DNA from 3 places in the Micromonospora sp. WMMD956 genome. Region 1 is predicted to be linked to each of the others. Evidence: riboswitches for the same ligand, from Rfam matches in the RefSeq annotation. Region 1 holds a riboswitch; each other region holds the start of a gene.

What was found. A riboswitch is a leader RNA that binds a small molecule or an ion and turns the genes downstream of it on or off. The one in region 1 is predicted to bind cyclic di-AMP.
Region 2: another riboswitch for cyclic di-AMP. It lies ahead of O7628_RS15440 (hypothetical protein); the one in region 1 lies ahead of O7628_RS04495 (hypothetical protein).
Region 3: another riboswitch for cyclic di-AMP. It lies ahead of O7628_RS23430 (C39 family peptidase); the one in region 1 lies ahead of O7628_RS04495 (hypothetical protein).

What each region holds. Positions count from the first base shown of each region.
Region 1 is NZ_JARUBI010000005.1:959,455-967,112, forward strand. It holds gene O7628_RS04485 (AAA family ATPase) at 1-1,539, shown strand, start outside; gene O7628_RS04490 (cation diffusion facilitator family transporter) at 1,647-2,561, shown strand; cyclic di-AMP (ydaO/yuaA leader) riboswitch at 2,715-2,844, shown strand; gene O7628_RS04495 (hypothetical protein) at 2,849-3,919, shown strand; gene O7628_RS04500 (SRPBCC family protein) at 3,969-4,418, opposite strand; gene O7628_RS04505 (STAS domain-containing protein) at 4,496-4,858, opposite strand; gene O7628_RS04510 (hypothetical protein) at 5,199-5,345, shown strand; gene O7628_RS04515 (hypothetical protein) at 5,504-5,911, shown strand; gene O7628_RS04520 (cellulose binding domain-containing protein) at 6,018-7,658, opposite strand, start outside.
Region 2 is NZ_JARUBI010000005.1:3,345,829-3,353,486, reverse strand. It holds gene O7628_RS15460 (DUF305 domain-containing protein) at 23-712, opposite strand; gene O7628_RS15455 (hypothetical protein) at 797-1,465, opposite strand; gene O7628_RS15450 (heavy metal translocating P-type ATPase) at 1,609-3,567, opposite strand; gene O7628_RS15445 (YibE/F family protein) at 4,030-5,466, shown strand; cyclic di-AMP (ydaO/yuaA leader) riboswitch at 5,633-5,763, shown strand; gene O7628_RS15440 (hypothetical protein) at 5,768-6,793, shown strand; gene O7628_RS15435 (carbonic anhydrase) at 6,854-7,594, opposite strand.
Region 3 is NZ_JARUBI010000005.1:5,338,644-5,346,301, reverse strand. It holds gene O7628_RS23445 (ABC transporter ATP-binding protein) at 1-363, shown strand, start outside; gene O7628_RS23440 (bifunctional cytidylyltransferase/SDR family oxidoreductase) at 508-2,007, shown strand; gene O7628_RS23435 (CDP-glycerol glycerophosphotransferase family protein) at 2,050-3,750, shown strand; gene O7628_RS23430 (C39 family peptidase) at 3,880-4,755, opposite strand; cyclic di-AMP (ydaO/yuaA leader) riboswitch at 4,976-5,118, opposite strand; gene O7628_RS23425 (hypothetical protein) at 5,566-6,339, opposite strand; gene O7628_RS23420 (hypothetical protein) at 6,484-6,864, opposite strand; gene O7628_RS23415 (acyltransferase) at 6,914-7,658, opposite strand, start outside.

The sequences.
Region 1 (7,658 bases):
CCCGCCTCCGGGGTCACGATCGTCTCGGGCGGGCCGGGCACGGGCAAGACGGCGGTGGCCCTGCACCGGGCGGCGTACCTGCTCTATTCCGACCGCAGCCGCTACGCGGGCGGCGGCATCCTGGTGGTGGGCCCGTCGGCGGTGTTCGTGGAGTACATCGCCTCGGTGCTGCCGTCGCTGGGCGAGGAGACGGCGACGCTGCGCTCGCTGGGGTCGCTGTTCCCGGGGATGGGCGCGACGCGCACCGACCCGCCGGAGGTGGCGGCGGTGAAGGGGTCGCTGCGGATGCGCCGGGTGCTGGAGCGGGCGGTGCGGGACGCGGTGCCGGGTGGGCCGGGCGAGCTGCGCCTGCTCTACCGGGGTGAGCTGCTGCGGCTCGACCGCCGGGAGCTCGACGGCATCCGGGACCGGGCGCTGGGCCGGGGCGCCCGCCGCAACGAGTCGCGCCGGGCGGGCTTCGACGGGGTGTTCGCGGCGCTGTGGGCGCAGGCCCGGCGGCTGGGCATCGGCCGGCTGCCGGAGCAGCGCGCGTTCGAGGACGAGATCGCCGAGCGGCCCGAGTTCCGCGAGTTCCTCAAGGCGTGGTGGCCGCGGCTGCACCCCCGGCACGTGCTGGGCTGGCTGGCCCGCCCCGACCGGCTGCGGCGGTACGCCGCCGGGGTCCTGTCCCGGGCGGAGGTCGGCCTGCTCGTCGAGGCGTACCGGTCGCTGGACGCCGAGGGGCTCACGATCGCCGACGTCGCCCTGCTCGACGAGCTGGACGCGCTGCTGGGCAAGCCGGTGCAGCCGAAGCGGGCGAAGCGCGACCCGTTCCAGCTCGCCGGGGGCGTCCGCGAGCTGAGCACGCACGCCGACCGGCAGCGGGCGGCGCGGGAGGCGGCCCGGGAGCGGCCGGAGGACTACCGCGACTTCGCGCACGTGGTGGTCGACGAGGCGCAGGACGTGTCGCCGATGCAGTGGCGGATGATCGGTCGGCGCGGCCGGCTGGCGTCCTGGACGGTGGTGGGCGACCCGGCGCAGACCGCGTGGACGGGGGACCCGCAGGAGCTGACCCGGGCGCGGGACGCGGCGCTGGGCCGGCGGCGGCGGCACGAGTTCGAGCTGACCACCAACTACCGCAACTCGGCGGAGATCTTCGCGGTGGCGGCGGCGGAGATCCGCCGGCTCTACCCGGACCTGGCGCTGCCCCGGGCGGTGCGGTCGACCGGCGTGGCCCCGGTCGAGCTGACCGTGCCGGCGGCCGGGCTGGCGGCGGCGACCGTCGCGGCGGTCGGCGAGCTGCTCGGCGAGGTGGAGGGCACGGTCGGGGTGATCACGCCGGTGCCGCGCCGCGACGAGGTCGCGGGCTGGCTGGCGGGCCGGGCCGCGCCGCGCCTGCAGGTGGTGACCAGCCTCCAGGCCAAGGGCATGGAGTACGACGGGGTGGTGCTGGTCGCCCCGGGCGAGATCCGGGCCGATCCGGGCTCGGGCGTGCGGACGCTGTACGTGGCGCTGTCCCGGGCGACCCAGCGCCTCGTCACGATCGACCCGACGGGCTGACCGCCCGCCCCGGCCGTTCCCGGGCCGGACCGCTGTCGATCACTTGCACATATTGCGATGTGAGCATAGATTGGGCCGGGCGGGGATCACGGACGGAGGGCGCGGGCGTGGGCGCAGGGCATGACCACCACCACGGGGCGGCGAACGTGGCGGACCGCCACTCGGGGCGGCTCTGGGCGGCGTTCGCGCTGCTCGCCGCGCTGATGATCGTCGAGGCGGCGACCGCGCTCGGCACCGGCTCGCTGGCGCTGCTCTCCGACGCCGGGCACATGTTCACCGACGTGCTCGGCATCGGCATGGCGCTCGCCGCGATCACCGCCACCCGCCGGGCCACCGCCGACCCGCAGCGCACCTTCGGGCTCTACCGGCTGGAGGTGCTCGCCGCGCTCGGCAACGCCCTGCTGCTCAGCGGCGTCGCCGTCTACGTCCTCGTCGAGGCCGTCCGCCGTTTCGGCGACCCGCCCGAGGTGACCACCGGCCCGATGCTCGTGGTGGCGGTGCTGGGCCTGCTCGCCAACGTCGCCGCGTTCGCCCTGCTGCGCAGCGGGGCGAAGGAGAGCATCAACATGCGCGGGGCGTACCTGGAGGTGCTGGGCGACCTGCTCGGGTCGGTCGGCGTGATCGGCGCGGCGGTGCTGATCATGGCGACCGGCTGGTGGTGGGCGGACCCGGCGGTGGCCGTCGCGATCGGCGTGTTCATCCTGCCCCGCACCTGGCGGCTCGGGCGGGCCGCGGTGCGCATCCTGGTGCAGGCCGCGCCGGAGCACCTCCAGGTGACCGCCGTGCACGACCGGCTGGCCGCCGTGCCCGGCGTGGTCGAGGTGCACGACCTGCACGTCTGGACGCTGACCTCCGGCATGGAGGTCGCCTCGGCCCACCTGACCATGGCGCCCGGCGCGGAGGTCGGCGCGGTGCTGACCGCCGCCCGCACCGCCCTGCACGAGGACTTCCACATCGAGCACGCCACGTTGCAGGTCGAGCCCGGAGCGGCCCGCGACGGCTGCGGCCCGGCCGGCTGGTGAGACGGGAATCCAGCAATTTTTGCGACATTCGCGGCCGAATAGCCGACTTGACAGGTTTCATCCGCGTACCCTCCGTCACGGAGGCAGCGCTGGCCCCATCTGCACCGGTAGGCTCAGCCCCGGCCACCGCCGGGCGGCGCCCTCCGGCGCCTGTGGTGGCCGCCGCCTAATCGCCCGTGGGCGAGCCGGGGAACCATGTGTGTGGGGTGCATCCGCTCCAGCGGTAGGGATCTTCCGTCCCGAACCCGTCAGCTAACCCGGTCGGCGGCTGACGGAAGGACACGCACATGCCAGTAGTGGCACCTGTAGGAAGGATCGCCGCCCGGGTGGCGGCGGCGCTGGCGCTGACGCTCGCCGTCGGCCTCGGGGTCGCGCCGGTGACGCCGGCCGGGGCCGCGCCGCCGGTCGGCCTGCTCGCCGCGCCCGGTGACGACGAGGAGGGCGGCACGCCCGCCCTGCGCGCCCAGCTCGAGGCGGCCAGCAAGGGCTACCTGGAGGCCAAGACCGCCCTCGACCGCTCGGTGAAGCGGCAGCAGCAGCTCGGCGGCCAGCTCAAGACGGTCGAGGCCGAGCTGGTCACCCGGGGCGCCAAGGTCGGCGAGATCGCCGGGGTGGCGTACAAGAAGGGCCGGCTCACCGCCGCCTCGGTGCTGCTCGACAGCAGCTCCCCCGAGGGGTTCCTCGACCGGGCCGCCGCGCTCGACACGATCGCCGCGAACGAGGACCGCGCGCTGCGCGAGCTGCTGACCACCCGGGACGAGGCGACGAAGACCCGGCAGGCCCTCGACGGCGAGATCCGCGAGCAGCGCAAGCAGGTCGCGCTGATGGGCAAGCGCAAGGAGCAGGCCGAGCGGGCCCTCACCGTGGCCAACGACAAGGCCAGCAGCAGCAGCGGCGGGTCCAGCCCGGGCGGCACCTCCAGCGCGAACGCCACCCCCGCGAAGCGCAACTCCGACGGCTCCTGGCCGGCGGAGTCGTGCAGCGTCAACGACCCCACCCCGGCCAACGGCTGCATCACCCCGCGCACCCTGCACGCGCTCAACCAGGCCAAGGCCGCCGGCTTCACCCGGTACGTCTCCTGCTACCGGCCCGGCGGCTCCGGCGAGCACCCGAAGGGCCGGGCCTGCGACTTCGCCGCGCAGAAGGGCGGCTTCGGCGGCGTGGCCAGCGGCGGGGACCGCACCTACGGCAACAACCTGGCGGCGTACTTCGTGCGCAACGCCGACCGGCTCGCCGTGCTCTACGTGATCTGGTTCAAGCAAATCTGGCTGCCCAGCAGCGGCTGGAAGGCGTACAGCGGCGGAAACGGGGACCCGTCCAGCGACCACACCAACCACGTGCACCTGTCGGTGATCTGAGCCACCGCGCCACGGCGGCCCTCCCCCACCGGGGGCGGGTCGCCGGGCGCTACGCCGCCCGGCCGAGCACCTCGCCGAGCCGGCGGGCCAGCCCGAGGTGCGCCGAGCGGGCCTGCCGGAAGGCGTACGCGAACAGCGGCGTCGGCGCGGCCAGGGTGATCTCCACGTCGACGCGGAGGAGGCCGTCCGGCTCGTCGCGCAGCCGGGTGTGGTTACGCACCGTCGTGGCCGGCCGCTGCCGGGCCACCGTGACGATCTCGTCGTCGGTCACCGTCAGCACGTCCGCGTGGTATGTCACCCCGAAGCGCACCGGCCCGGCGGCGAGCTGGTCGGTGATCGCGTAGCTGGCCAGGGCGCCCGGCCGGGGCGGCAGCCGGCGCACCCGCGTGATCAACGGATGCAGCTCGGTCTGCCGGGCGGGGTCACTGAGCAGCGCCACCGCCTCCGCCCGCGGGCAGCGGGCCTGGACCGAGTACTGGAAGCTCTCGCGCCGGGGCATCCGTCGATCGTCCCCCACCCGGGGGCGTGGGGGAAGGGCCGAACGCCCCGGCACGTGGACCTGCGCCGGCGGCCGCGTCAGGCGCCCGGCAGCACCTCGGGGGTGGCCGTGCCCGCGAGGTAGGGCTCCGGGGCGCCGAAGAGGCCGAGCAGGCCGGTCACCCAGAGCTGCCGGTGCACGAACCGGCTCGGCTCGGTGACGACCAGCTTCACCCCGCTGACCTCGGCGGTCTGGAAGCCGGCCACCATCGCGCTGATGCCGACGGAGTCGATGAAGGTGACGAGACGCATGTTCAGCTCGATGCGGGCGGGCCGCCCCTTGGTGAGCACCTCGGCGATGGCTTCACGCACCTCGTACGCGGTGTCGACGTCGATCTCACCGCGCGGGGCGATTTCGATGACACCACCGGAAAGAACCGACTTCACGATCGACAGGCTCACGCGAGCACCTCCACTCGCCCGTTGACGGGCGCCTCATCAGTACGCGGGCCGCGACCGAGAGTATTCCTCCGATGGCCTCGGTCGCCACCCCTCGGGATGAGCAATTCGTGGATCAGGGCAAAACACGCTGCCCTTATCCGGACTTTTCAGATCCTGTTTGCCGGACGACCGGCCCGGGGCCGGTGTCGCCGACCCAGGGTAGCGGTCTCCCCTGACCTTTGCGCGCACCCCGCACCCCGGGCGTGTGACCACCTTCCGTCACCGGCCGGACCCGCCGCCGTTGCCCGCCCCGCCTAGCATCGGCGGCGTCCACACCCGCAGCACGGAAGGAACCACCCCCATGATCCGGAGACTGGCCGGCCTGGCCGGCGTCGGCGCGCTGCTCGCACTCATGCTGGCCTGCGGCTTCGGCGGCGCCGGGGACGACGACGATGACGATGACGACGACGACTTCGCCCGGGGCGCGGCGGTGGTGTCCGTACGCTGAGGGCACGGCCGACGCGCCGGGGTTTGCGGCGGCGTCGGGCGGGGCACTGCCCCGGTGGGCGGACCGCGCCGGGACAGTGCCCGGCGCGTCGGCCGCCCACCGGTCCCACGCCGCAGTCCGAAGTGGCCGCAAGCTTCGGCACCCGAGGAGGTAGCACGATGTTCGGAACCAACCTGCTGGAGCGCCGCAGCAAGCCGGAGCGGATCGCGGACCAGGCCTGGCAGCACCTGGCCTCCGCCGTCGTCTCCGCCGGGGACAGCGTGCGCGACACCGCCCGCTCCGCCCGGCGCAGCGGCTCGGGCCTCGCCGACGACGCGGGCGACCTGGTCGGCTCCGCGGCCGACGAGGCGCGCCGCCGGGCGGTGCGGGCCTTCGACGCGCTCGCCGGTCGCCGGCCCGCCCTGCCCTGGGCGCTGCTGGTCGGGGCCGCCCTGGCCGGGGCGGCGATCGGCTGGGCCGCCGGTTCGGCGGCGCGGGCCGCCGGGCGGCGGGGCGAGCGCGACGTCGAGGAGATCGAGTTCGTCGACGTCGACCGGCCCAACTCCCCGGTCGGCCTGGACGGCTGAGCCGCCCGGCGAATACCCGAGCCCCTTCGAGACATGCACCGGGCCGGCCTCCGTGCGGGGAGGCCGGCCCGGCGTCTCGGGACCGCGCGGGGCGGTCAGTGTGCGGTCAGTTGGCCGTGCAGGTCAGGATCGCCGGGGTCGAGTTGGCCCCGGTCCCGCTGGCGACGAAGCCGAAGGTGGTGCTGCCGCCGACCGGCAGCGCCCCGTTCCAGCCCGCGTCCCGCACCACGACCTGCGCCCCGGTCTGGGTGTAGGTGCCGCCCCAGAGCTGGGTGATCTGCTGGCCGCCGGGGAAGTTCCAGACCACTCCCCAGAAGCTCTTCGGCGAGCCGCTGTTGTTCTTCACGGTCACCTCGCCCTGGAAGCCACCGGACCAGGAGGTCGTCACCTTGTACGTCGCCGAGCAGGCCCCGGCCGGAACGGGCGTGCCCGTCGGGGTCGCCGGAGGCGTCGTGACCGGAGGCGTGGTGGCCGGGGGCGTGGTGGCCGGCGGGGTCGTCGCGGGCGGGGTGGTCGCCGGCGGGGTCGTGACCGGGGGCGTCGTCGCCGGCGGGGTGGTCGCCCCGCCGAGCCGGTCGGCGACGATGATGCCCCGCCCGTTGGTGCCCAGGTAGGCCCGCCCGTAGACGCGCGGGTCGCCGGTCAGGGCCTCGCCCGCGTTGCCGTACTGGTGCTTGTCGTCGTTGATCCGGACCCAGGCCGCGCCGGTGTTGTCCGACCGGAACAGGCCGGCCTGCCCGTCGACGGTGCCGAAGACGAACAGCGCCGGGTACGTCTGCCCGGGGGCCGCCTTGCCGAAGCCCACGTTCACCGCCGACGACACGCCGGCCTGCTTGGCGAAGGTGGCCCCGGAGTCGGTCGAGCGCCACAGCCCGCCCTCGCCGGCCAGCCAGATGTCGCCCTCCTTGCCGGGGACGGCCTTGAACTTCACGTTTCCGGTGCTCGGCAGCCCGGTGGCCGCCGACGCGGTGAAGCTCGCCCCGCCGTTGGTGCTGACGTAGAACCTGCCGCCGGAGAAGCCGTAGAACTTGTTCTTGTTGACCCGGTCGGACTCGACGACGGCGTTGGCCGGGATCCCGGTCGCCGCGGTCCACGAGTTGCCGAAGCCCACCGAGCGGACGACCTGCTGGCCGGCGTCGCCCGGCGACCAGACGAACTGGCTGCCGTCGGCGGACGCGGCGACGGTGCCGCCGTTGTTGATCCCGCCCGGCTCGCTGCCCTGGAACCAGTTGGCCCCGCCGTCGGTGGAGAACGCGACGTGGCTGTCGTTGGGGCGGTCGGCGTCGGTGAAGTTGCCGGCCCGCACCATCGTCGCCGGGTTGGCCTCGGCGTAGTCGATGCTGGTGGTGCTGGTGAAGACCGGCTGGCTGAAGATCTTCGCCGGCACCGCGTCGAGGTCGGTGTGCCGGAAGCCGCCGAGGTCGCCGAGCGCGCTGACCAGCGGGGCCCCGGTGGGCGGGCTGATCAGGTCGAGCACGGCGGTCTCCTCCAGGCCCTTGACCATCGGCTTGATGGTGAGCTGGCCGCCGGTGTCCCACTTGGTCAGGTCGGTGCTGCCGTAGATGGTCGCGCCGGTGCCGTACATGAACCGGTTGGAGTCGTGCGGGTCGATCTCGACCGACTCGTTCATCCAGCCCAGCTTCGGCGTCTCCTCCGGCGGGGCCGGGTTGGTGCCGAAGGTCAGCCACGGCACCGAGGAGATGTCCATGGTGTACTTCTTGCTGCGGTCCGGGTAGCTGGTGAACTC
Region 2 (7,658 bases), 2.4 Mb from region 1:
CATGACGCGTGGTGCCCGGCCGTCAGAGCCCGGCGAGGATCTTCCTCATCTGGTCGATCTCGCCCTGCTGGCTGGTGGCGATCTGCTGGGCCAGCGCCTTGGCAGCAGGGTTCGTCCCCGCAGCCAGTTCCTCCCTCGCCATGGCGATCGCGCCCTCGTGGTGGGCGATCATCATGGTCAGGAACTGCCGGTCGAAGTCGACGCCACGCGCGCCGGCCAGCTTCGTCATGGCCGCCTCGGACATCATCCCCGGCATCTCGTGGTCCATCTCCGGCATGCCGTGCCCGTGCCCCGGGGCGGGCGACGGGACCGGCCGGCCCCACCCGGTCAGCCAGCCGGTCATGGTGGCGATCTCCGGTGCCTGGGCGGCCTTGATCGCGGCGGCGAGCCGCTTGACCTCCGGGTGGGCGGCGCGGGTCTCGGCCAACTCGGCCATCTCCACGGCCTGCCGGTGGTGCGGGATCATCATCTGGGCGAACATCACGTCGGCGTCGCCGAACGCAGCCGCCCCGCGCGTCGGAGTCCCGGCGGCAGTGGCACCAGCCGTGGTGGTGCCGGCCGTGGTCGTGCCGGCGGTGGTCGTGCCGGCGGCGGCCGGCTCGTCGTGGCTGGGCGAGCCGTGCTCGGTGGAGCCGCAGGCGGCCAGGCCGAGGACGGCGGTCAGGGCCACGCCGGCAAGGGCGACGCGGCGCGCGAACATACGAGTAGTCATGGTGGATCCTTCGGTCTCGGTCACGTACGTGGGCAGGACGGAGACACGGGTCACCGGCGGAGCCGGGCACCGCGCCGGGGCGTCCTACGTACGCGACACCGAGACCTCGGCAAGCCGAAGGCCGAGCGGGCGGGGTGGCGGGGCGCGCGGTCCGGCGGGCCCGCCATCGGGCCGCCTGCCGGGCGGACCGGCCGCCCGGGCCCCGGTCAGCAGGAGCACGGCGACGAGCAGGGCCGCCCCGAGCGCGCCGAGCACCGCCAGGCAGGCGCTCCACCCGGACGGCCCGTCGGCGCGACCACCGTCCGGCAGCAGCCGGGCGGACGCGCACCCACCAGCCGGACAGCCGGCGCGGGCACCCAGGGCGACGACGGCGACCACTCCACCGACGCGGACGGCCACTCCACCGACGGGGACGGCCACTCCATCGGCGAACGCCCGGAGCGCGTCCGCGCCCCCGGCAAGCGCCACGGGAACAGCCGCGCCGCCGGCGAGCGGCACAGGGACAACCGCGCCGCCGGCGAGCGCCACAGGGACACCCATTCCGTCGGCGAGCGCCACGGCCCCACCCGCGCCGTCGGCGAGCGCCGCCGGGGCCGGGTGGGCGTTGCGCGGGGTGGCCCCGTCGTGGCCGGAGTGGGTGCCGCCGGAGTGCGCGCCGTGGCCGAGGGTGTGCATGGCGGCGAGGCCGATCAGGGTGCAGAGCAGCAGCGCCAGGCGGCCCCACCGCCCGCCCGCCACCGCCCTCGTCCGCACACCACCACGCTAGAGCCTCGGCTGAGGTCGACCCACGCCGCCTCGCGGATGCGGGCGCGGAAGGTGACCCGGCACCACGAGCCGGGCCTGTGCCCGGCACTCCACTCACCAACACTCGTTGAGGCCCTCACCCCTGCCCGGCATCAGCAGGGGGTGAGGCGGACCCGGCGGAGCAGTTGGGCGTTCAGCGCCACCACGATCGTGGAGGCCGACATCAGGATCGCCCCGACCGCCGGGCTCAGCGCCACCCCCGCCCAGGCCAGCACCCCGGCGGCCAGCGGCAGGGCCACCACGTTGTAGCCGGCCGCCCAGGCCAGGTTCTGCACCATCTTGCGGTAGGAGGCCCGGGAGAGCCGGGCGACCGCCGCCACCCCGCGCGGGTCGGACGAGGCGAGCACCATCCCGGCGGACTCGATCGCCACGTCCGTGCCGGCCCCGATGGCGATGCCCACGTCGGCGCGGGCCAGCGCCGGGGCGTCGTTGACCCCGTCGCCGACCATCGCCACCGTCAGCCCGCGTCGTTGCAGCTCGGTCACCTTTCCGTCCTTGTCGGCCGGCAGCACCTCCGCGAAGACCTCGTCGACCCCGGGACGGAAGCCGAGGTCGGCGGCGACCGTATCGGCCACCGCCCGGGCATCCCCGGTGATCATCGCGATGGTCCGGATGCCCTGGGCGCGTAGCTCATCGATCGCCTCGCGGGCCTCGGGGCGTACTTCGTCGGCGAGGGCAAGCACGCCCAGCACCGTGCCGGGGAGGCGGACGAGGTGCAGCACGGCGGCCCCCCGCCCCGCCCAGCCGGCGGTGGCCTGCTCCAGCTCGGCGGGAAGGCCCGCGCCCAACTCGCGCAGCAGCGCAGGCCCGCCCACCGCGTATTCCGTGCCGTCGATCGTGGCCCGCACCCCACGGCCCGGCAGGGCGCGGAAGCCGGTGGCGTCCGGGTGCCCGCCGCGCTGCTCGGCGGCGGCGACGATCGCGCGGGCCAGCGGGTGCTCGCTGTCCGCCTCGACGCCGGCGGCCAGCCGCAGCAGCTCGTCCTCGCTGGTGCCCTCGGCGGCCGCGACGCCGGTCACGGCGTGTTCGCCCCGGGTCAGGGTGCCGGTCTTGTCGAACAGCACCACGTCGACGGTGCGCATCCGCTCCAGCGCGAGACGGTCCTTCACCAGGATGCCGGAGCGTGCCGCCACCGCCGTGGACAGCGCGATGACCAGCGGGATCGCGAGCCCCAGCGCGTGCGGGCAGGCGATGACCAGCACCGTGACGGTCCGCACGACGGCCTCGTCGGGGTCGCCCAGGGCGGACCAGACCACAACCGTCAGCACGGCGGTGGCGGTCGCGACGTAGAACAGCCAGGCCGCGAAGCGGTCGGCGAGCACCTGGGCCCGGCCGCTGGAGCGCTGGGCCTCGGCGACCATGCGCTGGATGCCGGCGAGGGTGGTCTCCTCTCCGGTGGCCTGCACCTCGACCCGGATCGCCGAGTCCGTGGCCACCGTGCCCGCCACCACCCGGTCGCCGGCCGACCGGTCGACCGGGCGGGACTCGCCCGTGATCATGGATTCGTCCAGCTCGGCGGCCCCGCCGACGACCCGGCCGTCGGCCGGCACCCGACCGCCGGGCCGGACCAGCAGCACGTCGCCGACGCGCAGCGCGGCCACGGGGACCCGCTCGGTGCCGCCGTCGGGCCCGACCCGCTCCGCGTCGTCGGGCAGCAGCGCGGCCAGCGCCGCGAGGGCGCCCCGGGCCTGGCCGATCGCCTTCATCTCCTGCCAGTGCCCGAGCAGCATGATGGTGACCAGCGCCGCCAGCTCCCACCAGAAGTCCAGGTCGAACGCGCCGGCGCTGGTGGCCAGCGACGCGGCGTACGCCACGCTGATCGCCATCGCGATGAGCAGCATCATGCCCGGTGCCCGGTCGCGCAGCTCCCGGACCGCGCCGACCAGGAACGGCCACCCGCCCCACCAGAAGACCGCCGAGCCGAGCACCGGGCCGACCAGGGCCCGGCCGGGGAACTCCAGCGAGTAGCCGAACCAGTCCATCACCATGTGGCTGGTGACGACGATCGGCAGGGTCAACGCGAGGCAGACCCAGAACCGGCGGCGGAACATCTCCGGGTCGTGCCCGGCGTGCTTGTCGTGCCCGCCGTGCCCGGCGTGGTGGTCGCGCTCGGCATGGATGGCGTGCCCGACCTGGGTGGGGTGCCCGGTGCGATCGGCGTGCGCGTCGTGGGCCATGTCTCCAACATGCCCTGCCGCCCGTCGATCCGGCGGCATGTCGGCCATGTGGCGGTATCACGGCGGCCGGAACACCGCCATGTCGCCGACATGGTGTCGGTCGACCTGCGTTCGCAGGTGAGGGTGGCTACGATTCCGGGCGGTGGGACGCGGGATGCCGCTCCGGACGGCCGGCGGAGCGGTAGACCGGGGCCGACGGAGAGGGAGACCAGGGGCCGGAGGAACGGAAGGCCGGGCGGCGGGAGCCGGGCGTCCGGCGCCGACCGATCGCCCGCCACGCTGAACCGTCCGGGCCGCCGGGCCGTATCCCGCGCTGACACCGTTTGGAGATCGTCGATGGGCGCCGACCACAACCGACCCGCCCCGCCCACCCCGCCGGGGGTGCGGCGGGTCCTCGTCGCGACCGTGGTGCCCCTCTTCGTGATCACCGTGATCGCGGCGGTCGTCCTGTGGCCCCGCGCCGGCGGCCCGGAGGTCGACGGCGGTTCGCCGGTGCCCCGCTACCACGGCACGGTGACCCGGGTGGTCACCGAGGAGTGCCCGCCGCAGCCCGAGACGCCGGAGGGCGGCGGGCCGGGCGTCGCGGACGGCCCGTGCGGCACCGTGACCGTCCGGGTGGAGCAGGGGCCGGACGCCGGGCGGCAGGTCGAGACGCCGGTCCCGACCGGCCCGGGCGCGCCCACCGTCGCCGTCGACGACCGGATCGTGCTGGTGAAACTCACCGATCCGGCGGACCCGACCGCGAGCGCCTACAACATCGCCGAGCACCAGCGTGGCGCCCCGCTGATCTGGCTGGCGGTGGTGTTCGCGCTGGCGATCGTCGCGTTCGGCCGCTGGCGGGGGGTGGCCGCCCTCGCCGGGCTCGCCGCCACCTTCGCCATCCTGCTGACCTTCGTGCTGCCCGGCATCGGCGCGGGCGGGTCGCCGCTGCCGATCGCCGTCGTCGGCTCCGCGCTGATCATGTTCGTGGTGCTGTACCTCACCCACGGGGTCACCGCGCAGACGTCGGTGGCCGTCCTCGGCACCCTCGGCAGCCTGGTGCTCACCGGCCTGCTGGGCACGCTGGCCACGGCCGCCACCCACCTCACCGGGTACGGCAGCGAGGACGCGACCACCCTGTCGATGTTCCGGGGCGACGTGGACCTGCACGGCCTGCTCCTGGCCGGCATCATCATCGGGTCGCTCGGGGTGCTCGACGACGTCACCGTGACCCAGGCGGCCACCGTCACCGAGCTGGCGCACGCCAACCCGGGGCTGTCCCGGTTGCAGCTCTACCGGGCGGCCACCCGCGTCGGCCGGGCGCACATCGCCTCCACGGTCAACACGATCGTGCTGGCGTACGCGGGCGCGTCGCTGCCGCTGCTGCTCCTGCTCACCGCCGACTCCCGCCCCGTGACCGAGATCCTGACCAGCGAGTTCCTCGCCCAGGAGATCGTCCGCAGCGCGGTCGCCACGCTGGGTCTGATCGCCGCCGTGCCGCTCACCACCGGGCTGGCCGCCGTGGTCACGGCGGCAGGGCGCACGGCAGCGGGTCCCACGACGGCGGGACCCACGGCGGGGCACGGGGCCGCGCCCCGGACCCGCCAGGCGGGCGGCGGGGACGTGCCGGCGGCGCGTACCCACGGGGGCGGGCGGCGGACCGCGGACCGCGATCTCGCGCTGGAGGCGCTCGGCGGCGGCCGGGCGGCCGAGGGATTCCCCGACGACCACGCCCCCACCCACCCCCCGGCCGGACGGCCGCACCGAGAAGGAGGCACGGAGACCGCATGGTGACACTGCGCAGCGTGACCGGCGGCGGCATCCGCCCTGAGAAGCGCATCACTGATTACCGACGGCGATTACGAAATGACGCTTTTAGTCGGCATCCGGACGTAGCTCCCCGCATGTGCTCTCGGGTAACCTCGCTGCCGGTCACCGCCGAAGGCGCGAAGCGGCGCCTGCGGTGCCGCCGCCCAATCGCCGCGAGGCGAGCCGGGGAACCAGGTGCCCGGGGTGAATCCGCGCGAGCGGTAGGGGCCGCTTCCGCCCCGAACCCGTCAGCTAACCCGGTCGGCGGTCGATGGAAGGGAACACTGTGACGGCACCCCTGCACCGCTGGTTGACACCCGTGGTGGCCGTGCTCGCTGCCCTGGCGGTCGTCGCCGGGCCGGCCGCCCCGGCGCTCGCCCTGCCCGCCGCTGCCCCCCAGCCCTCGGGGCACGAGGAGGACGACGAGCCCCAGCTCATCACCGACGTGATCGAGGCGACGAACCGGGACTACGTCCAGGCCAAGTCGAAGCTCGAAAAGTCCAAGAAGCGCCAGGCCCAGCTCGCCGACGAGGTGCGGAAGGCCCAGGAGGAGCTGGACGCGCTCGCGCCGCAGGTCGGCGAGATGGCCGCGCAGTCGTACCGGACCGGGCGGGTCGGTGCGATGGCGATGCTGCTGGAGAGCAACAGCCCGGACTCGTTTGTCAAGCGCGCCTCCGCCCTCGACGAGCTGAACATGGTCAACGCCAACAAGCTGGCCGAGGTCAGCGCGGCGAAGAACCGCGCCGAGCAGGCCAAGCTCGCGCTCGACGCCGAGGTGCGCGAGCAGCAGAAGCAGGCGTCGGTCATGGCGAAGAAGAAGCACGACGCCGAGAAGGCGCTCGCGCTGGTCGGCGGCAAGGGCTTCACCGGCGGCCTGGTCAACGCCACGTCCCCGGTCGCGCGGATCGCGCCGGGCCGGACGTCGGACGGCACCTGGCGGCCGGAGTCGTGCAGCGAGAACGACCCCACCACCTCCGGCTGCGTGACGCCCCGCACGCTGCACGCCTACAAGGAGGTCAAGCGGGCCGGCTTCAACCGGTTCGTGGGCTGCTACCGGCCGGGCGGGCCGTGGGAGCACCCCAAGGGTCGGGCCTGCGACTGGTCGCTCCAGAACAGCGGCTTCTCCCCCTGGCACAACAACGACACCCGGATGTACGGCAACAACCTCGCCGCGTTCCTCATCCGCAACGCCGACCGGCTCGGCATCTACTACGTCATCTGGAACCGGCAGATCTGGTTCCCGGCGAACGGCTGGAGTTCCTACAGCGGACCGTCCAACCACACCGACCACGTGCACATGTCGCTGCTCTGACGCGGCGCGCCGCGCACGACGAGAGGGGCCGTCCCGCTACGGGGCGGCCCCTCTCGCGTCTCAGGCGGCGGCGGCCGCCGGGGTGGGGTCCGTGGCCATGGCGGCCGGCACGGCGGCCACCGTCCGCACCCCGCCGGCACTGAGCCGGTACGACATCCCGACTACCGCGCACCGGCCCGCGTCGACCTCGGCGGCCAGCACGGGCGACCGGTCGAGCATCGCCTCGACCGTGCACGCGATGTGGATGTCGACGATCTCGTCGATGCTCTCGACGCCCCGCTCGGCGGCCCGGTGCAGGCTGGGCACCACGGCGTCGACCACGGCCCGCAGGTTTCCGGCGGGCTCGCTGCCGGTGCCGGTCGCCGCCTTGGCCGCCTGCACCGCCCCGCAGGAGTCGTGGCCGAGCACCACCACCAGGGGGGTGCCCAGCACGGTCACGGCGTACTCGACGCTGCCCAGCACCTCGGGGCCGACGGTGTGCCCGGCGGTGCGCACCACGAAGAGGTCACCCAGGCCGCGGTCGAAGATGATCTCGGCGGCGAGGCGGGAGTCGGAGCAGCCGACGATCACCGCGAACGGGTTCTGGCCGTCGGCGACGGCCGCCCGGTGACCGGCGTCCTGGTTGGGGTGGCGCGGCGTCCCGGTGACGAAGCGGTGGTTGCCGGCGTGCAGCTCGGCGAGGGCCCGGGCCGGGGTGCAGCGAGCACCCGGGGTGCCCGGTTCGCCCGGTCGCCCGACGGACGTGCGGGGATCGAGCTGCCCGGAGCCCGCCTGAGCCATCGACATGCTGGACTGCTCCATGCCCCATCACCTCGTCATTCACGCGCACGACCAGTTCCCCCACGGTCACACGCAGCAAAAGGCA
Region 3 (7,658 bases), 4.4 Mb from region 1:
CCGGAGATCATCGAGTTCTCCGGGATCAACGAGCGCGGCGACTTCGCCTCGCTGCCCATGCGGACGTACTCCTCCGGCATGGCCGCCCGGCTGCGCTTCTCCATCGCGGCGGCCAAGAAGCACGACGTGCTGCTGATCGACGAGGCCCTGGCCACCGGCGACAAGGGCTTCCGCAAGCGCAGCGAGCAGCGGGTGCGGGAGCTGCGGGAGGACGCGGGCACGGTGTTCCTGGTCAGCCACCAGCTCTCCTCGGTGCGGGACACCTGCGAACGGACGATCTGGCTGGAATCGGGCGTGCTGCGGATGGACGGCCCGACCGACGAGGTGCTGCGCGCGTACGAGGACTTCTCCAACAAGAAGTAAGGTTGCGGCTTCCGTACGGTGTCGTGCGGGTGTCTTCCCCACCGCGTCGTCCCTGGGGGGCGGCGCGGTGGTTGCGTTATGGTTCACCCGGCCGCCGTGCGGCCGTCACCCCCTGTTCGCAAACCGTGAGAGTGAGGATCGGCAATGACGCAGGACCACACCACTGGCCCGGACGCCACACCGGAGACCCCGGCGCCGTGGCGGCCCTCGCGGACGGTGGCGGTGGTGCTGGCGGGCGGGACCGGGACCCGGCTCGGCCTCGGCATCCCCAAGCAGCTGCTGAAGATCGCCGGCAAGCCGATCATCGAGCACACCCTGGCGGTCTTCGAGGCGGCCCCCGAGATCGACGAGATCATCGTGCTGATGGCCGACGGGCACGTCCCCGACGCCCAGCGGATCGTCGACAAGGCCGGCTTCCGCAAGGTCAGCAAGGTCATCGCCGGCGGCGACACGCGCAACGCCACCACCCGCATCGCGCTCGACGCGGTCGGCGAGGGCGACGTCAACATCCTCTTCCACGACGCGGTGCGCCCGCTGCTCAGCGGCCGGATCGTCCGGGAGTGCGTCAACGCGCTCTGGACCTACTCGGCGGTCGACGTGGCGATCCCGTCGGCCGACACGATCATCCAGGTCGACGACGACGACTGCATCACCGACATCCCGGTGCGCTCCACGCTGCGCCGGGGGCAGACCCCGCAGGCGTTCCGGTCCGGCACGATCCGCGAGGCGTACCGGATCGCCGCCGGCGACCCCGACTTCGCCGCCACCGACGACTGCGGCGTCGTGCTGCGCTACCTGCCGGGCACCCCGATCAAGGTGATCGACGGCTCGGACGAGAACATCAAGGTCACCCACCCGGTCGACGTGCACCTGGCGGACAAGCTGTTCCAGCTCGCCGCCGCGCAGGCCCCCCGGCTGACCGCCCGGGACTACACCGAGGAGCTGGCCGGCCGCACGATCGTCGTGTTCGGGGGCAGCTACGGCATCGGCCACGAGCTGACCGAGCTGGCCCGCCGCCACGGCGCGCAGGTCTTCCCGTTCAGCCGCTCCACCACCGGCACCCACGTGGAGCGCGCCGAGGACGTCGAGGCCGCGCTGAAGACCGCCTTCGAGGCCACCGGCCGGATCGACCACGTGGTCGTCACCGCCGGCATCCTGGAGAAGGGCGAGCTGGCCGAGATGGACCAGGAGACCATGGACCGGGTCCTGCACGTCAACTTCGTCGGCCCGGTCACCATCGCCCGGCAGTCGCTGCCGTACCTCCAGCAGACCAAGGGTCAGCTGCTGCTCTACACCTCCAGCTCGTACACCCGGGGCCGCGCCCGCTACGCGCTCTACTCGGCCACCAAGGCCGCCCTGGTCAACCTCACCCAGGCGCTGTCCGACGAGTGGGCCGAGTTCGGCGTGCGGGTCAACTGCATCAACCCGGAGCGCACCGCCACGCCGATGCGCACCAAGGCGTTCGGCGAGGAGCCGGAGCACACGCTGCTGGCCGCCGAGACCGTCGCCCAGTCGTCGCTGGACGTGCTGATCTCCGAGCTGACCGGGCAGGTCATCGACGTACGCCGGGCGCCGGGCGAGCTGCCCGCCGCGAGCGTGCCCGCCCAGGCCAGCCGGGCGTCCGCCCCGGCCACGGCCGGCTGACGGGTCGACGGCCACCGCGACGGGCGAAGGAAGCGAAGCGACATGCGTGGTGACCTGGTCAGGAAGCTGGCCGCCCGGGTGGCGGCCACCGGCCTGGCGGTGCTGGCATTCCTCACCCTCGCCCTGACCGGGGCGACCGGCTGGGGCCTGGCGCTCGCGGTGGCGGCCCTCGCCGCCGCCGGCTGGGAGCGCCGGGTCCGCCCGGCCGCCGACAGCACCGCCGAGGCGGTGCTGCTCGCCGCCGCCATCCTCGTCGGCTACGCGCGGCGGCTCGACGCCGGCTTCGACCCGGCGCTGGCGGCGACGGCCCTGGTGCTGCTGGGGCTGGCGCTGCTGGTGGGGCCGCTGCGGCAGGCCGGCGACCTGGAGATCCGGGCGGCGAACCTGCCGGTGCGGTCGTGGACCCCGCTGGTCGCGGCCCGGCTGGGCGACGCCCTGCTGGCGCTGCTCGCCGTGGTGGCGCTGGCCGCCGCCCTGGCGCTGCCGGCCTGGGTGGCCCTGCTGGCGGCCCTCGCCGTCGGCGCGGGGGCCGGTGCGGTCGCGGCGGACCTGGCGAAGCGGCGGTTCCGGCCCGGGGCGGGCGGCTCGGCGGCGGCCCGGGCGCTGCGGGCGCACCGGCCGGAGTTCCTGCTGCACTTCTCCGCCCCGCCCGGGTCGGAATACCAGGTCACCATGTGGCTGCCCTACCTGGAGCGGATCGGCCGGCCGTTCTTCGTGATGGTGCGGGAGCCGGAGTTCCTCGCCCCCATCGCGGCGGCCACCAGCGCCCCGGTGGTCTACTGCCCGACGCTGAAGGCGATGGACGAGGCGCTGGTGCCGGGCCTGAAGGTGGCGTTCTACGTCAACCACGGGGCGAAGAACAGCCACTGCATCCGGTTCTCGCAGCTCACCCACGTGCAGATCCACCACGGCGACAGCGACAAGGCCCCGAGCGCCAACCCGGTCACGGCGCTGTTCGACCGCAACTTCGTCGCCGGGCGGGCCGCGATCGACCGGTACGCCCGCGCCGGGGTGGACATCCCGGCGGAGAAGTTCGTCGTGGTCGGCCGCCCCCAGGTCGAGTCGATCGAGGTACGCCGCGCGCCGGCCACCGGCCTGGCGAATCCGACGGTGCTCTACACCCCGACCTGGACGGGGCACCACGCCGACGCCAACTACTGCTCGCTGCCGGTGGGCGAGACGATCGTGCGGGGGCTGCTGGCCCGGGGCGCGACGGTGATCCTGCGCGCCCACCCGTACACGGGGCAGAACCCGGCGTCGGCGCGGCAGCTCGCCCGGCTCACGGAGCTGCTGGCGGCGGACCGGGCCCGCACCGGTCGGCAGCACGTCTTCGGCGCGGCGGCCAGCCGCGAGCTGTCCCTGGTCGACTGCGTCAACCGCTCCGACGCCCTCGTCTCGGACGTCTCCGGGGTCATCTCCGACTACCTCTACTCCGGCAAGCCGTACGCGGTGACCGACATGGCCGGCGACGGCGACCGGTTCGTCGAGCGGTTCCCGCTGGCCGGCTCGGGCTACGTGCTGCGGCGCGACGCGGGCAACCTCGACGAGGTGCTCGGCCTGCTGCTGGACACCGACCCGAAGGCGGCGGCCCGCTGGGGCACCCGGGCGCACTACCTGGGCGACTTCCCGGTCGAGTCGTACGCCGAGGCGTTCCTGGCGGCGGCCCGCCGGGAGCTGGAGCCGGGCTGGAACCCGCCGGCCCCGCGCGCCGCCGACGCGATGACCCCCTCCCCCACCGCCTGATCGTCCCGCCCGTCGGCTCCTGGACGGTTCCTGCGCGCTTGTGGCAGAAGCCGAGGCTTCGGCGGGCAGACGGGCACCGGCCCCGGCTCTCTTGCGAAGAGAGCCGGGGCCGGCGGGGGGAGGGTGCTGTCAGGCCGAGTAGCCCCGCGTCGCCGCCCAGTGGGCCAGCGCGGCGGTGCTGATCCAGTACGCCGGGACGGCCGGGTCCGCCGAGTCGGCGATCCGCACGGTGCGCCCGGAGTCGCGGTAGCCGACGACGGCGATGTAGTGGCCGCCGGGGAACGAGTGCCAGCCGCCGTCGACGTCGGTGGCGTCGCCGGCGATGTTGACCACGACGCCGCGCCCGGCGCTGACCGCCTGCACCACGTCGGCCCGCAGCCGCTCCGCCTCAGCCGGGGTGGCGGCGCCGCCGGGGATCAGCCGGGTCCGGTACGGCTCGCCCTTGACCATCTCGTTGAGCACCCGAGTGGTGTCGTAGGCGGAGTTGGTGCCCATCTCGGTGGTGCCGAGGCGGACGGCCAGGGCGTCCTGGGTGCCGTCGACCCCGGTGGCGGAGAGCGCGTTGCGCACCGCCGCCGGGCCGCAGTAGTAGTAGGTGGTCTGGGCCTCGTAGTCGTAGTCGAGGACCTTGGTCGACGGCGGCTTCGGGGCCGCCGGCTTCGGCGTCGTCTTCTTCGGCGTCGACCTGGCGGTCAGGTCGGGGTTCGGGGTGGTCGGGGTGGCGCTCGGCGACGGCGAGGCGCTGCCCGGGGCGGCGGTCGCGGGCGGCGCGGCGACCCGGGCCTGGGCGCGGCTGGCCGCGCCGTCGAGGCGGGGCGCGACCTCGGCCACGGCGGCGTTGGTGGTCCGCTGCGGGGCGGGGTCGTCGTTGACGGCGGTGAGCAGCGCGCCGGTGCCGGAGGCCAGCAGCAGCGCCGCGGCGGAGCCGGCGACGACCTGGTAGGGGCGTTCCGTGGCGAGTCGCCGCAGGTGCCGCTTGAGCTGATCGTTCACGTGTTCCTCCACGGGGCGGGGCGGAAGCGGGGGCGCCCGGGCGCGCGTCGGCGCACGGCGGCGCGGACGTGTCCGCGGCCGGTGGGGTCCGCTTTCTGGGGGGACGCCCGTTCAGGCGGGCGTACGCAGGGGTGCGACGGTCAGTGCGCCGGCTCGACGGCGACGGACGCGGGCACCGGGCTCCGTGGTGGAGGAACAACCCGGGGGGTGGGGTCAAACTGCACGAGGATGGAACTCCTTCCGACACCGCCTACCGGGTTAGCTGACGGATTCGGGCGGGAAGATCGCCCTACCGCAGGCCGTGGCCCGCGGATTCACCCCGGACGTGCAATGGGTCCCCGGTTCGTGATGATCACGATTGAGCGGGTCGGCGCGGCGTCGCCTCTTGCGATCGGGTACCGCACCGGACGGGCCGACACTACTGGCCGACGGAAGCCCTGCCAACCCCCTCCGAACTGCTTAAACGTCCCATCGTCGGTCGATTTACCGGTCAGAAGAGACTGACGCGCCTCAATGGGAGGATCGGCCCAGGCGACGCCACCGGCCTGCAACGGGACAACCTGCCGCGATTGTCGGCGCATTGCGTCAAGAGATCGGACCGAATGGACCGGTTGCCCGGATTCGGACGGCCGTGACCCGGCTCACGGCAAATCCCGGAAGCCACCCCGGCCCGCCTTACCAAAGAGCGAGGCCCGCCCCTCCCCCTCCCCCCTCCCCCCTCGCTCCGGTGATCAAGAGAAAAGCGTCAGAGTTGATCTCCACGATGACGCAAACTTCTTGATCACCGGGCCCGGGGCGGTGGGGGGTGGGGGGTGGGTGGGGTCAGCCGATTCGGGCCGGGCGCCAGCGGGCCGGCCGCCAGCCGAGGGCCGGGACGAGCCGGCCGGCCACCGCCGCGCGGGGAGCCGGCGCGGGGGCGGGGCGGACGCGCTCGGCGGCGGCGTACGCCTCGGCGGCCAGCGCCCGGGCGGCCACGGCGGCCAGTTCGGCGTCGTCCCACGCGGCCCGCTCCCGCGCGGCGGCGGCCCGGTAGCGGGCCAGTCTGCCGTCCCGGACGGCCCGGGCCAGGACGACCTCCTGCTCCACCGGGTGCCGCCGGGGGTCCCAGCCGCCCCGGCAGGCGAAGACGTCGCAGAGCTGCCCGATGGACAGCTCGCCCCGCAGGTGGGCCGCCGTGGCGGCGTGGTGCAGCCAGCGTTCCCGGGCCGCGTACTCGGTGGGGGTGCGCGGGGTGTGCGGCGTCGGCAGCGCCCCCGCGTCGCGGAAGCGCCGCGCGGCGGTCTCCGCCTCGTCGTACGCCTGCCAGGCCCGCTCGGCGGCGTCCTGGGCGGCCGTCCAGGCGGCCCGGCGGCGGCGGGCGTTCTGCGCGGCCCCGGCGGCGGCCACCGCCACCTCGTCGGCGTACCGGCGCAGGTCGGCGACCGCCGGGGCGGGCGGGGCGGCGGGCCCGGCGGGGGCCTCGACGGCGGGCGGGTGGTCCCGCTCGGGGCGGGCGACCAGCACCGCGAGCACGGTGAGCGCCAGCACGAGCAGCACGGACCAGATGGCGGCGGCCAGCGGCACCTCGGTCAGGAACTGGTAGAGCACGATGTCCATGGTCGGCACCTCACGACGGTGGAGGCGGAACGGGATCCACGCCGCCGGGCGGGGCGCGGGCGGCGGGGGGGGTGGGGCGGCCGGCCCGGCAGGCGGGTGGGCGGCGCGGTTCGTCGGCGGCGGCGGGCGGGCCCGCCGTGCTGCTCAGGCGGCCGGCGGCGCGCGGGGGCCGGCGGCGGCGGGGACGAAACCGGTCGGCACCCGCTGCGGGGCCGACGCGGCGGCGGGCGGGCGACCGGCCCCGGCGGGCGACGGCCACGGGCCGATGGTGGCGGCGGCGGTGGTCGCGGCCCCTGCGGATCCGGGTGCCGCCACCACGGCGGCGGAAGCGGCAAGATCGGCGGCGGCGGAAGCGGCGGCGACCGCGCCGGCCGGGCCGGGGTCGACGCCGCCGGGAACCACCGCGCCCGCCGGCAGCGCCGCGGCGCCGAGGGAGAACGCGACCACGACGGCGAGCGTCGCCAGCATCCGCGCCGTCCAGCGCGCGACCCACCACAGGGGACAGGTCAGCGCGACGGGAAGCACCCGTCCACGCTACCGCCACCGGTCGCGCGACGCGCCGCCGGCGGGCGGGTCAGCTGCTCGGCGCGGCGCGGCGCACCACCGGCGGGTGGGCGGCGGCCGGCGGGCGGGGGCGGCGCGGGGGCCCGAGCCGGCGGGTCAGCGGCATCTCGACCCAGCGGTGCAACAGCGCGGCCAGACCGAGGTTGACCAGCAGGAAGCCGACCGCCGCCAGGGGGCCCCACCAGCCCGGCAGGCCCGTGCCGAGCCGGTCGGCAAGCCGCAGGACGGTGATCATGACGAAGACGTGCACCAGATAGAAGGCGAAGGAGACCTCGCCGAGCCAGACCATCGGCCGGGACCGCCACGGCGTCCGCGCGCCGCGCACGTCCGCGTCGGCGGCGGCCACGATGACCAGCAGGTACGCCGCCGCGAGCAGCGCCGCCCACAGCTCGGCGCGGATCCACTGGGCGGCGACCACCCAGGTGACGACGAAGATGGCGCTGGCGGCGGTGAGCCCGGGCCCACGCCAGCGCCCCCTGCGCAGCAGCTCGGCGGCGGCCACCCCCATCCAGAACTCCAGCGACCGCACGACCGGGAAGATCTGGGTGAACCACCAGGTGCTCTCCTGCGGCACCAGGCGCTGCCCCGGCCAGAGCGCCACGATCAGCAGCGGCACGGCCGCCACCACCGCCCACAGCGCCCCGACGGGCGCCCGGCGCACCAGGGGCAGCGCGAACGGCAGGCAGACGTAGAAGAACAGCTCGCAGGAGAGCGACCAGCTCACCGAGTTGACGCTGTAGAAGTAGCCGGGCGTC